4 regions of the Citrobacter portucalensis genome follow, and region 4 is predicted to be linked to each of the others. Evidence: predicted binding sites of a transcription regulator. Region 4 holds the regulator's gene; each other region holds the start of a gene.
The links. Region 4 encodes CRP, which controls carbon source genes, mostly activating them, when cyclic AMP is high. Its sites were predicted from a motif close to ATGTGANNNNNNTCACAT; they were not measured.
Positions count from the first base shown of each region.

Region 1: the regulator CRP is predicted to act here: its motif matches at 1,540-1,557, upstream of LY264_RS10315 (arabinose ABC transporter substrate-binding protein).
Region 2: the regulator CRP is predicted to act here: its motif matches at 1,615-1,632, upstream of focA (formate transporter FocA).
Region 3: the regulator CRP is predicted to act here: its motif matches at 1,408-1,425, upstream of LY264_RS16545 (ABC-F family ATPase).

Region 1 covers NZ_CP092466.1:2,123,833-2,127,008, forward strand. The annotation lists gene LY264_RS10305 (non-heme ferritin-like protein) at 1-271, opposite strand, end outside; gene LY264_RS10310 (DJ-1/PfpI family protein) at 826-1,383, shown strand; gene LY264_RS10315 (arabinose ABC transporter substrate-binding protein) at 1,702-2,691, shown strand; gene araG (arabinose ABC transporter ATP-binding protein AraG) at 2,824-3,176, shown strand, end outside.
Region 2 covers NZ_CP092466.1:3,312,906-3,316,081, forward strand. The annotation lists gene ycaO (30S ribosomal protein S12 methylthiotransferase accessory factor YcaO) at 1-1,286, shown strand, start outside; gene focA (formate transporter FocA) at 1,691-2,548, shown strand; gene pflB (formate C-acetyltransferase) at 2,608-3,176, shown strand, end outside.
Region 3 covers NZ_CP092466.1:3,390,529-3,393,704, reverse strand. The annotation lists gene LY264_RS16555 (anion transporter) at 1-291, shown strand, start outside; gene ldtB (L,D-transpeptidase) at 386-1,306, opposite strand; gene LY264_RS16545 (ABC-F family ATPase) at 1,539-3,131, shown strand.
Region 4 covers NZ_CP092466.1:401,912-405,087, forward strand. The annotation lists gene LY264_RS01855 (YccS/YhfK family putative transporter) at 1-1,574, opposite strand, end outside; gene crp (cAMP-activated global transcriptional regulator CRP) at 1,626-2,258, opposite strand; gene LY264_RS01865 (OsmC family protein) at 2,567-2,974, shown strand; gene LY264_RS01870 (phosphoribulokinase) at 3,068-3,176, opposite strand, start outside.

The DNA.
Region 1 (3,176 bases), 1.7 Mb from region 4:
GCGTTTTCTGAAACAGTTCTTCAAGGGAAGTTAGTTCATCACCCGGAACATCGATAGCCTTGACGATAGGGTTAGCCCCGGCACTTTTCATAAAATTAAACATACGCATCATTTGAGTCACGTTACCTTGCGCCTGGGTGCGTAGAAAGGTTGCGGTGCCAGTCAGGCTGTGTTCGTAGCACCATTCACTGAGATGCAGGTAAAGATTCGATGCGTAGAACTCGAGGTTCATTTGCGTGTTAAGTTTATGAACAATTCCAACTGCAGCCATATCAATATCCTTATTTCCAGAAAGGGGGATGTACGTTACTAACGTCAGTGCAACGGGCTGCCGCTACACCTCACCACTACGTACAATTAAAACTGTTAGCAGAATAAATCCGTTCCGCCGGTCCTTTAGTGATCACGAATTATATTCGCTCCCGATCGAGATTCAGCATAACTCCAGTCCCGACATAAGAAAATCCTTAAATCTGCGTATTTATGATTTTTTACATATTGTCATAGCAATATTAGTGATTTTTCCGCTTGTGCATATAAATGCTGTGAATATAACAGATTGATATTTATAGCATTAAAGTGAGATGTTGATAATGAAATGATGTTTCATATCACAAAATGGAATTTCACAATCAGGTATTGTCTGTCGCCAGATGATTATCTGGTCTTCGGATGAAGAAATTTCACCATTGACCCGCGTCTGTGAACGCTATCTGCTGGCTAATTTTTTTGCGCCAGATCAGTTTTGTGGAAATTAATAAAGTTAAGCGCCTGAATGATTCGACATTTATTGTTTGGTGTATTTGGAAAAATCGAGGAGTGTGTATGAAAAAGGTTGCCGTGCTACTGGCACCTGGTTTTGAAGAGGCGGAAGCCATTGTTACCATTGATATTCTGCGCCGCCTGCAGATCGAAGTTGAAACACTGGCCTGCGCCGAGTTCCGTGCGGTGGTGAGCTACCATGACGTGCCGATGGTGACGGACAGCACGCTGGCTGCGCGTCAGACGGATCTTTATGATGCCGTTGTGTTACCCGGCGGGCCGCAGGGCAGCGTTAACCTTGCCGCCAGTGAGGCTGTCATCCAGTTTATCGCTCGCCATGACGAGGCAGGAAAACTCATTTGCCCGGTGTGTTCTGCGGCGGCGCGCGTGCTGGGTGGCAACGGCCTGCTGAAGGGGCGCCGCTACGTGTGTTCGGGAGATCTGTGGCAAAACGTCGCGGATGGGGAATATATTGATGCGCCGGTTGTTGAAGATGGCAATCTTATTAGCGGCAAAGGGTTAGGGCATATTTTCGATTTTGCTTTCACGCTTTCAGCGCGTCTGCTGGAAGATGACATTCCGGTTCGCGATCACGCTGACCACATTTATTACAGATGGTAATCATTGTGCTCCCGAATGCTTCGGTATTCGGGAACAAGGATTCGTTGGCTGATGTTATGGATTAATCTGCTACCCCTCTTTTTTCCCGTCGACAAAACCGCGTTTTTTTATGTCATTTCCCGCTGAATTTATGTACGCAATTACTGTAATTCTGTGGTGTGATGCCGCTCTCTTATGGAGAATCAATTTCCCGCTAAAAATACTCTCAGCACTGGCATTGATCTTATCAATAAAAGGTAATGCCTTGTTTTACGTCCGAATTACAAAAAATCGTCTGATTTTACCCTACATAAAAGAACGTTAAAGCTGGAGTTAACCATGCACAAATTCACTAAAGCGCTGGCTGCCATCGGTCTGGCTGCCATTATGTCACAATCCGCTATCGCTGAATCCATGAAGCTCGGTTTCCTGGTCAAACAGCCGGAAGAACCGTGGTTCCAGACTGAATGGAAATTTGCCGATAAAGCCGGTAAAGACCTTGGTTTTGAGGTGATTAAAATTGCCGTTCCGGATGGTGAGAAAACCCTTAACGCCATCGACAGCCTGGCTGCAAGTGGAGCAAAAGGGTTTGTGATTTGTACGCCAGACCCAAAACTGGGGCCAGCCATTATGGCTAAGGCGCGTGGCTACGATATGAAAGTCATTGCCGTCGACGACCAGTTTGCCAACGCCAAAGGTAAGCCAATGGATACCGTGCCACTGGTGATGATGGCGGCAACCAAAATTGGTGAGCGCCAGGGCCAGGAGCTGTACAAGGAGATGCAAAAACGCGGTTGGGATGTGAAATCCACCGCCGTAATGGCCATTACCGCCAACGAACTGGATACCGCACGTCGTCGTACTTCTGGTTCAATGGAAGCGCTTAAAGCCGCAGGCTTCCCGGAAAAACAGATTTACCAGGTCCCAACAAAATCGAATGACATCCCCGGCGCATTTGACGCCGCCAACTCCATGCTGGTTCAGCATCCTGAAGTCAAAAACTGGCTGATTGTCGGCATGAACGACAACACCGTGCTGGGTGGCGTACGTGCGACCGAGGGGCAGGGCTTCAAAGCACCAAACGTGATTGGTATCGGGATCAACGGCGTTGACGCGGTGAGCGAACTGTCAAAAGGCGAAGCGACCGGGTTCTACGGTTCACTGCTGCCAAGCCCGGACGTGCACGGCTACAAATCCAGTGAAATGCTCTACAACTGGGTAACGAAAGGAGCAGAGCCACCGGCATTCACTGAAGTGACAGATGTGGTGCTGATTACCCGCGATAACTTCAAAGAAGAGCTGGCGAAGAAAGGCTTAGGCGGTAAGTAACAGAAATGCTGCGATGTTGTAGGCCGGATAAGGCGAAGCCGCCATCCGGCGCAATGCCCGGTGGCGCTGTGCTTACCGGGCCTACGTCCGGCGGTTTTCCAGGCCGGTAAAATCCTGACTCACGGAGACGTTATGCAACAGTCTACCCCGTATCTCTCATTTCGCGGCATTGGCAAAACGTTCCCGGGCGTTAAGGCGCTGACGGATATCAGTTTCGACTGCTATGCCGGACAGGTGCATGCGCTGATGGGCGAAAATGGCGCCGGGAAATCAACACTCTTAAAAATTCTCAGCGGTAACTATGCGCCAACAACGGGATCTCTGACGATCCGCGGACAGGAAGTTTCGTTCGCGGATACCACTGCCGCACTCAACGCCGGTGTCGCCATTATTTATCAGGAACTGCATCTCGTCCCGGAAATGACCGTTGCCGAGAATATTTATTTAGGGCAGTTACCGCACAAAGGCGGGATTGTGAACCGCTC
Region 2 (3,176 bases), 2.2 Mb from region 4:
CCCGCCAGTCTGATAACCAGACCGTCTACATTCCGATGAATATTATCGGCAACCTGTATGTTTCTAACGGCATGTCTGCGGGTAACACACCTAACGAAGCTCGCGTTCAGGGCCTGTCTGAAGTCTTTGAGCGCCATGTGAAGAACCGTATTATCGCCGAAAGCATCAGCCTGCCGGAAATCCCGGCCGAGGTGATGGCGCGCTATCCGGCAGTGGTGGAGTCCATCGCCACACTGGAAGCGGAAGGTTTCCCAATTTTTGCCTACGATGGCTCGCTGGGCGGCAAGTATCCGGTGATTTGCGTTGTCCTGTTCAACCCGGTCAACGGTACCTGCTTTGCCTCCTTCGGCGCACACCCGGATTTCGGCGTTGCGCTGGAGCGTACCGTGACTGAACTGCTGCAGGGCCGTGGTCTGAAGGATCTTGATGTCTTCACCCCACCGACCTTCGACGATGAGGAAGTGGCAGAACATACCAACCTTGAAACTCACTTCATCGATTCCAGCGGTCTGATCTCCTGGGATCTGTTCAAGCAGGATGCCGACTATCCGTTCGTTGACTGGAATTTCTCCGGCACCACGGAAGAAGAGTTCGCCACCCTGATGGCCATCTTCAATGCTGAAGATAAAGAAGTGTATATCGCTGACTATGAGCACCTGGGCGTTTACGCGTGCCGCATTATTGTTCCGGGAATGTCTGACATCTATCCGGCAGAAGATCTGTGGTTAGCCAACAACGCTATGGGCACCCATCTGCGTGACACCATTCTTTCTCTGCCAGGCAGTGAGTGGGATAAAGAAGACTACCTCAATCTGATTGAACAGTTGGATGAAGAAGGTTTTGACGACTTCACCCGCGTGCGCGAGCTGCTCGGTCTGGCGACCGGTGCGGATAACGGTTGGTACACCCTGCGTATTGGCGAGCTTAAAGTGATGCTGGCGCTGGCCGGTGGCGATCTGGAGCAGGCCTTGGTGTGGACCGAATGGACGATGGAATTTAACGCCTCCGTCTTTAGCACGGAACGTGCAAACTACTATCGCTGCCTGCAAACATTGTTGCTGCTGTCTCAGGAAGAAGACCGTCAGCCGCTGCAGTATCTGAACGCATTCGTCCGCATGTACGGCGCTGAGGCGGTTGAAGCGGCAAGTGCGGCACTGAGTGGTGAAGCGCCGTTTTATGGACTTCAGCCAGTAGACAGCGATCTGCACGCATTCCCGGCACATCAGTCTCTGCTGAAAGCCTATGAGAAATTGCAACGCGCGAAAGCGGCACACTGGTCAAAATAGTGACAAACAACTTGCCTCGAGTAGGCTAAATGTATTGTCTGAGCTATATTACGGGGCGCTTAAAGCGCCCCGTTTTTTATTTTGGTCAAACCAAAAAATAAATGTAAAAACAAGGTTAAATATTAGTAGTTGATATTAAAAAAATTAGCTTATTAATGTGGTTTTTTATCTCAATTACTCCATTTTAATTAACCGCACCATAGGAGGCTGAAAGAAAAAATTCAACTCACTTTATAATTTTTAAAATTTATTTTTATATGGATAATCAACATGTTACACCGTAATCGCATAAAAACCATGCGTCTTGCGGGCCTATAAGCCAGGCGAGATATGATCTATATCAAATTCTCATCTATAATGCTTTGTTAGTATCTCGTCGCCGACTTAATAAAGAGAGAGTTAGTGTGAAAGCTGACAACCCTTTTGATCTTATTCTACCTGCTGCAATGGCCAAAGTTGCCGAAGAAGCAGGCGTCTATAAAGCAACGAAACATCCGCTTAAGACGTTCTATCTGGCAATTACTGCCGGTGTATTCATTTCAATTGCCTTTGTTTTCTATATCACCGCCACAACCGGCACTGGTACTATGCCTTTCGGCATGGCGAAATTAGTAGGTGGTATCTGCTTTTCCCTGGGGCTGATCCTTTGTGTTGTCTGCGGTGCAGACCTCTTCACTTCAACCGTACTGATCGTCGTTGCTAAAGCCAGTGGTCGTATTACCTGGGGTCAGTTAGCGAAAAACTGGCTTAACGTTTATGTCGGCAACCTGATTGGCGCCCTGATCTTTGTGTTACTCATGTGGCTTTCTGGCGAGTATATGACCGCCAACGGCGCATGGGGGCTCAACGTTCTGCAAACAGCCGACCACAAAGTGCACCATACTTTTGTTGAGGCAGTGAGCCTTGGTATCCTGGCTAACCTGATGGTGTGTCTGGCCGTATGGATGAGCTACTCGGGCCGCAGCCTGATGGACAAAGCGTTTATTATGGTATTACCGGTCGCAATGTTTGTTGCCAGCGGTTTTGAGCACAGTATCGCAAACATGTTTATGATCCCTATGGGTATTGTAATACGCGATTTCGCCACCCCGGAATTCTGGACCGCAGTTGGGTCTTCTCCGGAGAATTTTTCTCACCTGACCGTGATGAATTTCATCACCGATAACCTGATTCCGGTTACGATCGGTAACATTATCGGCGGCGGTTTGTTGGTCGGGTTGACATACTGGGTCATTTATCTGCGTGGTAACGATCATCATTAATCTGTTGATGCCCATTACACGCAGTAAATAAAAAATCCACTTAAGAAGGTAGGTGTTACATGTCCGAGCTTAATGAAAAGTTAGCCACAGCCTGGGAAGGTTTTACCAAAGGTGATTGGCAGAATGAAGTAAACGTACGTGACTTCATTCAGAAAAACTACACTCCGTATGAGGGTGACGAGTCCTTCCTGGCTGGCGCAACTGATGCGACCACTGCACTGTGGGACAGCGTGATGGAAGGCGTTAAACAGGAAAACCGCACTCACGCGCCTGTTGACTTTGACACCTCCGTTGCTTCTACCATCACTTCTCACGACGCTGGCTACATCAACAAAGCGCTCGAGAAGATTGTTGGTCTGCAGACTGAAGCTCCGCTGAAACGTGCGATCATTCCGTTTGGCGGCATCAAAATGGTTGAAGGTTCCTGCAAAGCGTACAATCGCGAACTGGACCCGATGCTGAAAAAAATCTTCACCGAATACCGCAAAACCCACAACCAGGGCGTATTCGATGTTTACACCAAAGACATTCTGAACTGCCGTAAATCCGGTGTTCTGACTGGTCTGCCAGATGCGTATGGCCGTGGCCGTATCATCGGTGACTACCGTCGCGTTGCGCTGTACGGTAT
Region 3 (3,176 bases), 2.1 Mb from region 4:
CAGATTGGCACGCTCTCAGCACCGGGACTTTGGTTAACGGCTATTGGCCTGTCGCAGTTTATCAGTAATGTGCCCAGTACGATTTTGCTGCTGAACTATGTCCCGCCGACGTTGCTGCTGGCCTGGGCGGTTAATGTGGGCGGCTTTGGTCTGTTGCCGGGATCGCTGGCGAATCTCATTGCGTTACGGATGGCAAACGACCGACGGATCTGGTGGCGTTTTCATTGGTATTCGGTACCGATGCTGATATGGGCGGCGCTGGTGGGGTATGGTTTGCTGCTGTTGATGTAATTGATGTGATGTGCCGGATGGCGGCTGGCGCCTAATCCGGCCTACTGCGTTGGTAGGCCCGATAAGCGTAGCGCCATCGGGCATATATAGCAGATTAGTTCAAACGAACCGGCATACCTGAACGGTTCTGTACCGCCTGCTCAACGACGGCTTGATCGACGTCAGACTGGCCGGTGATGCTGGTAATGCTCTTGGTCAGGGTAATCGGTACGATTTCTCCGCCTTCGAACTGTGCTTCAGTCGTAGACAGTGGGTTATGTACTTCGATGTAACGGCTGCCGTCTGGTTCGGTAGTGGCTTTTACCGGCTCATCAATAAACTGTACACGGGTGCCGACTGGCACATTTTCAAACAGGAATTTGATGTCGTCGTTACGCAGACGCACGCAACCGTGGCTGACGCGTAAGCCTACGCCGAAGTTAGCATTGGTGCCGTGGATGGCATACAGGCGACCGATATACAGCGCGTACAGTCCCATCGGGTTATCCGGACCTGCCGGAACAACGGCTGGCAGCGGCTCGCCCGCAGCGCGGTATTCCGCATGCATTTTCGCCGTTGGCGTCCAGGTTGGGCCCGCTTTTTTACGTTCTACTTTGGTTGTCCAGTTGATTGGCGTGTCTTTGCCCAGCTGGCCGATACCGATCGGCAGAACAATTACGGTGTTGGTGCCTTTCGGGTAGTAGTACAGACGCATTTCAGCGCTGTTGATAACAATACCTTCATGCACGGTATCCGGCAGGATCAACTGCTGAGGAATGTTCAGCACGGTGCCGCCTTTCGGCAGGAAGGTATCCACGCCCGGGTTGGCTTCCAGCATGTTAGACAGACCCATCTGATACTCTGCCGCAAAATACTCCAGCGGTTGGGTGTTGCCTTCAGGAATAGTAATGACCTGGTTTTGGCCAATCAAACGGCTACCATCAGTCGGCAGCGGGTACGTGACGGCTGAAGCGGTATTACAAAAACCAACTATTGCGAGTGCCGCCGCGAAAAGCGTTGTTAATTTCATATTCATATTCATGTATGCGAGATTCAGTGCCAGGCAGGCTAGTGGGTTGAGATTTATGTAGTGTTGGGCACGCATTATATGTGCAATCTGAGCAACAAGGAATTCGGATGTGTACTAAATCACATTTTTTTCCTTTTGGTTTCACTTTTTCCCTTCCGCATGAAGACGCGATCTTCTTGCAGACTTATGGCATAATAAGCGGTTTGTCACATATTTCTTTCTCTTTCAGGATACGCCAGTGTTAGTTTCCAGCAACGTCACCATGCAGTTCGGCAGTAAGCCGCTGTTTGAAAATATTTCCGTCAAATTTGGCGGCGGCAACCGTTACGGCCTGATTGGCGCGAACGGTAGCGGTAAATCCACTTTTATGAAAATTCTCGGCGGCGATCTCGAACCGACGCTGGGCAACGTTTCCCTCGATCCTAACGAGCGCATTGGTAAGCTGCGCCAGGATCAGTTCGCCTTTGAAGAGTTCACCGTGCTTGACACCGTGATCATGGGTCACGCTGAACTGTGGGAAGTGAAGCAGGAGCGCGATCGCATTTACGCTCTGGCCGAGATGAGCGAAGAAGACGGCTATAAAGTTGCTGACCTCGAAGTTCAGTATGGCGAAATGGACGGCTACTCTGCGGAAGCGCGTGCGGGTGAACTGCTGCTGGGCGTAGGTATTCCGGTAGAACAGCATTACGGCCCGATGAGCGAAGTCGCACCCGGCTGGAAGCTGCGTGTGCTTCTGGCGCAGGCGCTGTTCTCTAACCCGGACATTCTCCTGCTCGACGAACCAACGAACAACCTGGATATCGACACCATCCGTTGGCTGGAGCAGACGCTGAACGAGCGTGACAGCACCATGATCATCATTTCACACGACCGTCACTTCCTGAACATGGTCTGTACGCACATGGCGGATCTGGACTACGGCGAACTGCGTGTTTATCCGGGTAACTACGACGAATACATGACGGCGGCAACCCAGGCGCGTGAACGTCTGCTGGCCGATAACGCCAAGAAGAAAGCACAGATTGCCGATCTGCAATCCTTCGTCAGCCGCTTTAGCGCCAACGCGTCTAAATCTCGACAGGCGACTTCTCGTGCGCGTCAGATTGATAAGATTAAGCTCGACGAAGTGAAAGCGTCCAGCCGTCAGAACCCGTTCATCCGCTTCGAACAGGATAAGAAACTGTTCCGTAACGCGCTGGAAGTGGAAGCGCTGGTGAAAGGTTTTGATGAAGGCCCGCTGTTTAAAAACTTCAACCTGCTGCTGGAAGTAGGGGAGAAGGTTGCCATCATTGGTGCCAACGGCGTGGGTAAATCCACTATGCTGAAAACGTTGGTTGGCGACTTACAGCCGGACAACGGTACCGTTAAGTGGTCTGAAAACGCCCAGGTCGGTTACTACGCGCAGGATCATGAATACGAGTTCGAAAACGATCTGACCGTTTTCGAATGGATGAGTCAGTGGAAGCAGGAAGGCGATGATGAGCAGGTAGTACGTAGCTTCCTTGGTCGTCTGCTGTTCAGCCAGGACGATATCAAGAAACCTGCAAAAGTCCTCTCCGGTGGTGAAAAAGGACGCATGCTGTTCGGTAAGCTGATGATGCAGAAACCGAATATCCTGGTTATGGATGAACCGACCAACCACCTGGATATGGAATCTATCGAGTCGCTGAACATGGCGCTGGAAATGTACCAGGGCACGCTGATCTTCGTTTCTCATGACCGTGAGTTCGTCAGCTCGCTGGCAACCCGCGTGATTGAAATTACGCCGGAACGCGTAATCGACTTCACCGGTAACTACGAAGATTACCTGCGTAGTAAAGGCGTCGAATAAGTCTCCCGTCGTTCTCGTGTTACAGGTGTGATGGTTGCACCTGTA
Region 4 (3,176 bases):
TGGTCGGCTTCTAACGCATCGTGGGCGTTCTTACGCAGCAGACCGCTCTGCCACTGTGGCCACAGCCAGAGCGTGCCGCCAAAGGCGATTAAGCAGCCAATGACCGTATCGACAAACCGCGGCACGATAAACTCTTCCCCATTCAGCGTCAGTAGTTGCAGGGTGTATACCGCCGTTACCGTAAAACCGACGGTAGCCCAGCCGTAGTTTTTACGGATGATCAGATAGCTCACCAGGGTGATCAGCAGCATGGCCGCCAGCGTGAAACCTTCGGGAATATGAAAGTGCAATGTGACGCCGGCAATAACCAGTCCAACGAGCGTACCTACGGAACGGTGTAAGATGCGCACCCGGGTCGCCCCGTAGCCATTTTGCGTAACAAACAGGACTGTCATCAAAATCCAGTAAGGCTTTGGCAGGTGTAAAGCGCTGCCCATCAGGCTGGCGATACTCAACATAACGCTGATGCGTCCGGCATTGCGCAGCGCTGGGGATTTCAACGACAGGTAGTTTTTCAGGGCAGGGATCAGTGGCAACCGACGCTGCTTGTCAGCCATTAAGTCACGGGCATACAGCGGGCGCTGGGTCCGTAGCACGCGGGCAATACGGCTGAAGTGCCAGTAGCAAAATTGCCCCACCGGATTGTCCGGATGCTGCCTGGCGATTTTCTCCAGCGTGCCAATCTGCTTTTCCATCGAGAAACGGGTCGGCAAGCGGTGATACAAAATATCATCGGCCAGTACCCGAAGGCGTTCGGCGACGGTTCGCGCGTTCCAGCGAATTACCTGCTCCGCGTGGCTACGCTCAACCAGTTTTTGCACTTCTTCTGGCTGGTGGAGGCTAACGGAAATATGCTCCTGTAAATCCAGCGCCTCCTGAAAGGCACGCAGCAGGCGTTTGTATTCGTTGTTGTGATGTGCCGACAGCATATGCATTTGCTGATAGCACTGGGTAATCAGATCCACCGCCTTTTGTTGGCGAACCAGCAGGGGAGGCAGCGCTTTTTCTGGGTCGGCATGCTGGGTCAGCATGCTGTACTTGGCTTCACAGTAATCGGCTAATTCACGGTACAGCAAGCTGAGCGATTCGCGGAGCGGTTGCTCGCGCCACATCCAGAACCAGAACCAGTTGAACAGGCCATACCATAACGTGCCCAGCGCGTAGATCAGCAGCGGCTCCCAGACGGGCATATTCCCGGCCAGGCTGAGCGTGAAAATCGCCGCGATAAGCGAGGCTGGCAGTAATCGCGCATGCAAGGGGCTTAGCTCGGCGGTTACGCCAAGAATGAGCGTCAGGCCGGTGAGGATCAATGGTAGCGGTATAGTTTGCGCAAGCAGTAGCTGCATGATCAAGCTGCACCCGGCAAACAGCGATGCACCAATGACTAAGCGTTTGAAAAAGCGCTTGTGCGGGGTATCAAGACCGGCAATGTTGCAGCAGGCAGGGACGAGGGAAAAGAGAAGCCCCAAATGAAGCTGACCGATGATCAGACCAACAGCCACAGGTAAACATAGCACCAGCGTTTGTCGTAGTGCGTAGTTGATCTCTGGGTGGTATATCAGTCTTCGCCACATCGGAGTAAACAAAAGTGGCGCATTACTGGGTAACGCGCCACTTCGATGGGGTTAACGCGTGCCGTAGACGACGATGGTCTTACCGTGTGCGGAGATCAGGTTCTGATCTTCCAGCATCTTCAGAATACGACCGACGGTCTCACGGGAGCAGCCAACGATCTGGCCGATTTCCTGACGGGTGATTTTAATCTGCATGCCGTCCGGGTGGGTCATCGCATCAGGCTGTTTCGCCAGATTCAGCAGAGTCTGCGCGATACGACCGGTTACGTCGAGGAAGGCAAGGTTGCCCACTTTTTCAGACGTGACCTGCAGACGACGAGCCATCTGAGAAGACAGGCGCATCAGAATATCCGGGTTGACCTGGATTAATTGGCGAAATTTTTTGTAGGAAATTTCAGCGACTTCACATGCGGTTTTGGCACGTACCCAGGCGCTACGTTCCTGACCTTCTTCGAAGAGGCCTAATTCACCAATAAAATCGCCCTGATTCAGATAAGAAAGGATCATTTCTTTCCCTTCTTCATCTTTGATCAGCACTGCCACGGAGCCTTTAACGATGTAATACAACGTTTCCGCTTTTTCACCCTGGTGAATCAGCGTGCTCTTCGATGGGTACTTATGAATATGGCAATGAGACAAGAACCATTCGAGAGTCGGGTCTGTTTGCGGTTTGCCAAGCACCATGCGCGGTTATCCTCTGTTATAAGCTGTCTCCAGAGCCAGAAAACGACGCTGCCTCTGGGTTTGCAAAAATATGCTTCCCGCTACCTGGGAAAGGGGCTGTCAAAAATATACTGCAGCCTGTAATGTGATGTCCTCTGCATACATGCAGTACGTCAATGTATTACTGTAGCATCCCGTCTGTTTTAGCATAGCTTTCGCCGTGTGTCTCCTGGTGTCTCGCTTCAGCATGACGCAGGTCGCCTTCCGTTGCGAGAATTGTTATGTGCGCGTAATCTGTCAGGAAAATTGAAACATTGGAGTTACGAAATATGCAAGCGCGTGTAAAGTGGGTTGAGGGGTTAACCTTCCTCGGTGAGTCCGCCTCTGGCCACCAAATTTTGATGGACGGTAACTCCGGTGATAAAGCGCCGAGCCCGATGGAAATGGTATTAATGGCTGCCGGCGGTTGTAGCGCAATTGATGTGGTATCGATCCTGCAAAAGGGTCGTCAGGATGTGACCAACTGCGAAGTGAAACTGACTTCAGAGCGTCGTGATGAAGCGCCGCGCCTGTTTACCCACATCAACCTGCATTTCATCGTAACGGGTAACGATCTGAAAGATGCGTCAGTCTCCCGCGCCGTCGATCTTTCAGCGGAAAAATACTGCTCCGTGGCGTTGATGCTGGAAAAGGCAGTGAATATTACCCATTCCTATGAAGTGGTTGCTGCTGCGTGATGTCATGCCTGATGGCGTTTCACTTATCAGGCCTACAGGATATAAACACGTAGGCCGGATAAGGCATCAGCCGCCATCCGGCAAAAGACCACATCACTCTATCTTCTTACCTTCCATCAGTCGCTGTACCAGCGGCAGCATAATCAATTCCATCGCCAGACCCATCTTGCCGCCAGGTACGACTAACGTATTGATATGGGAA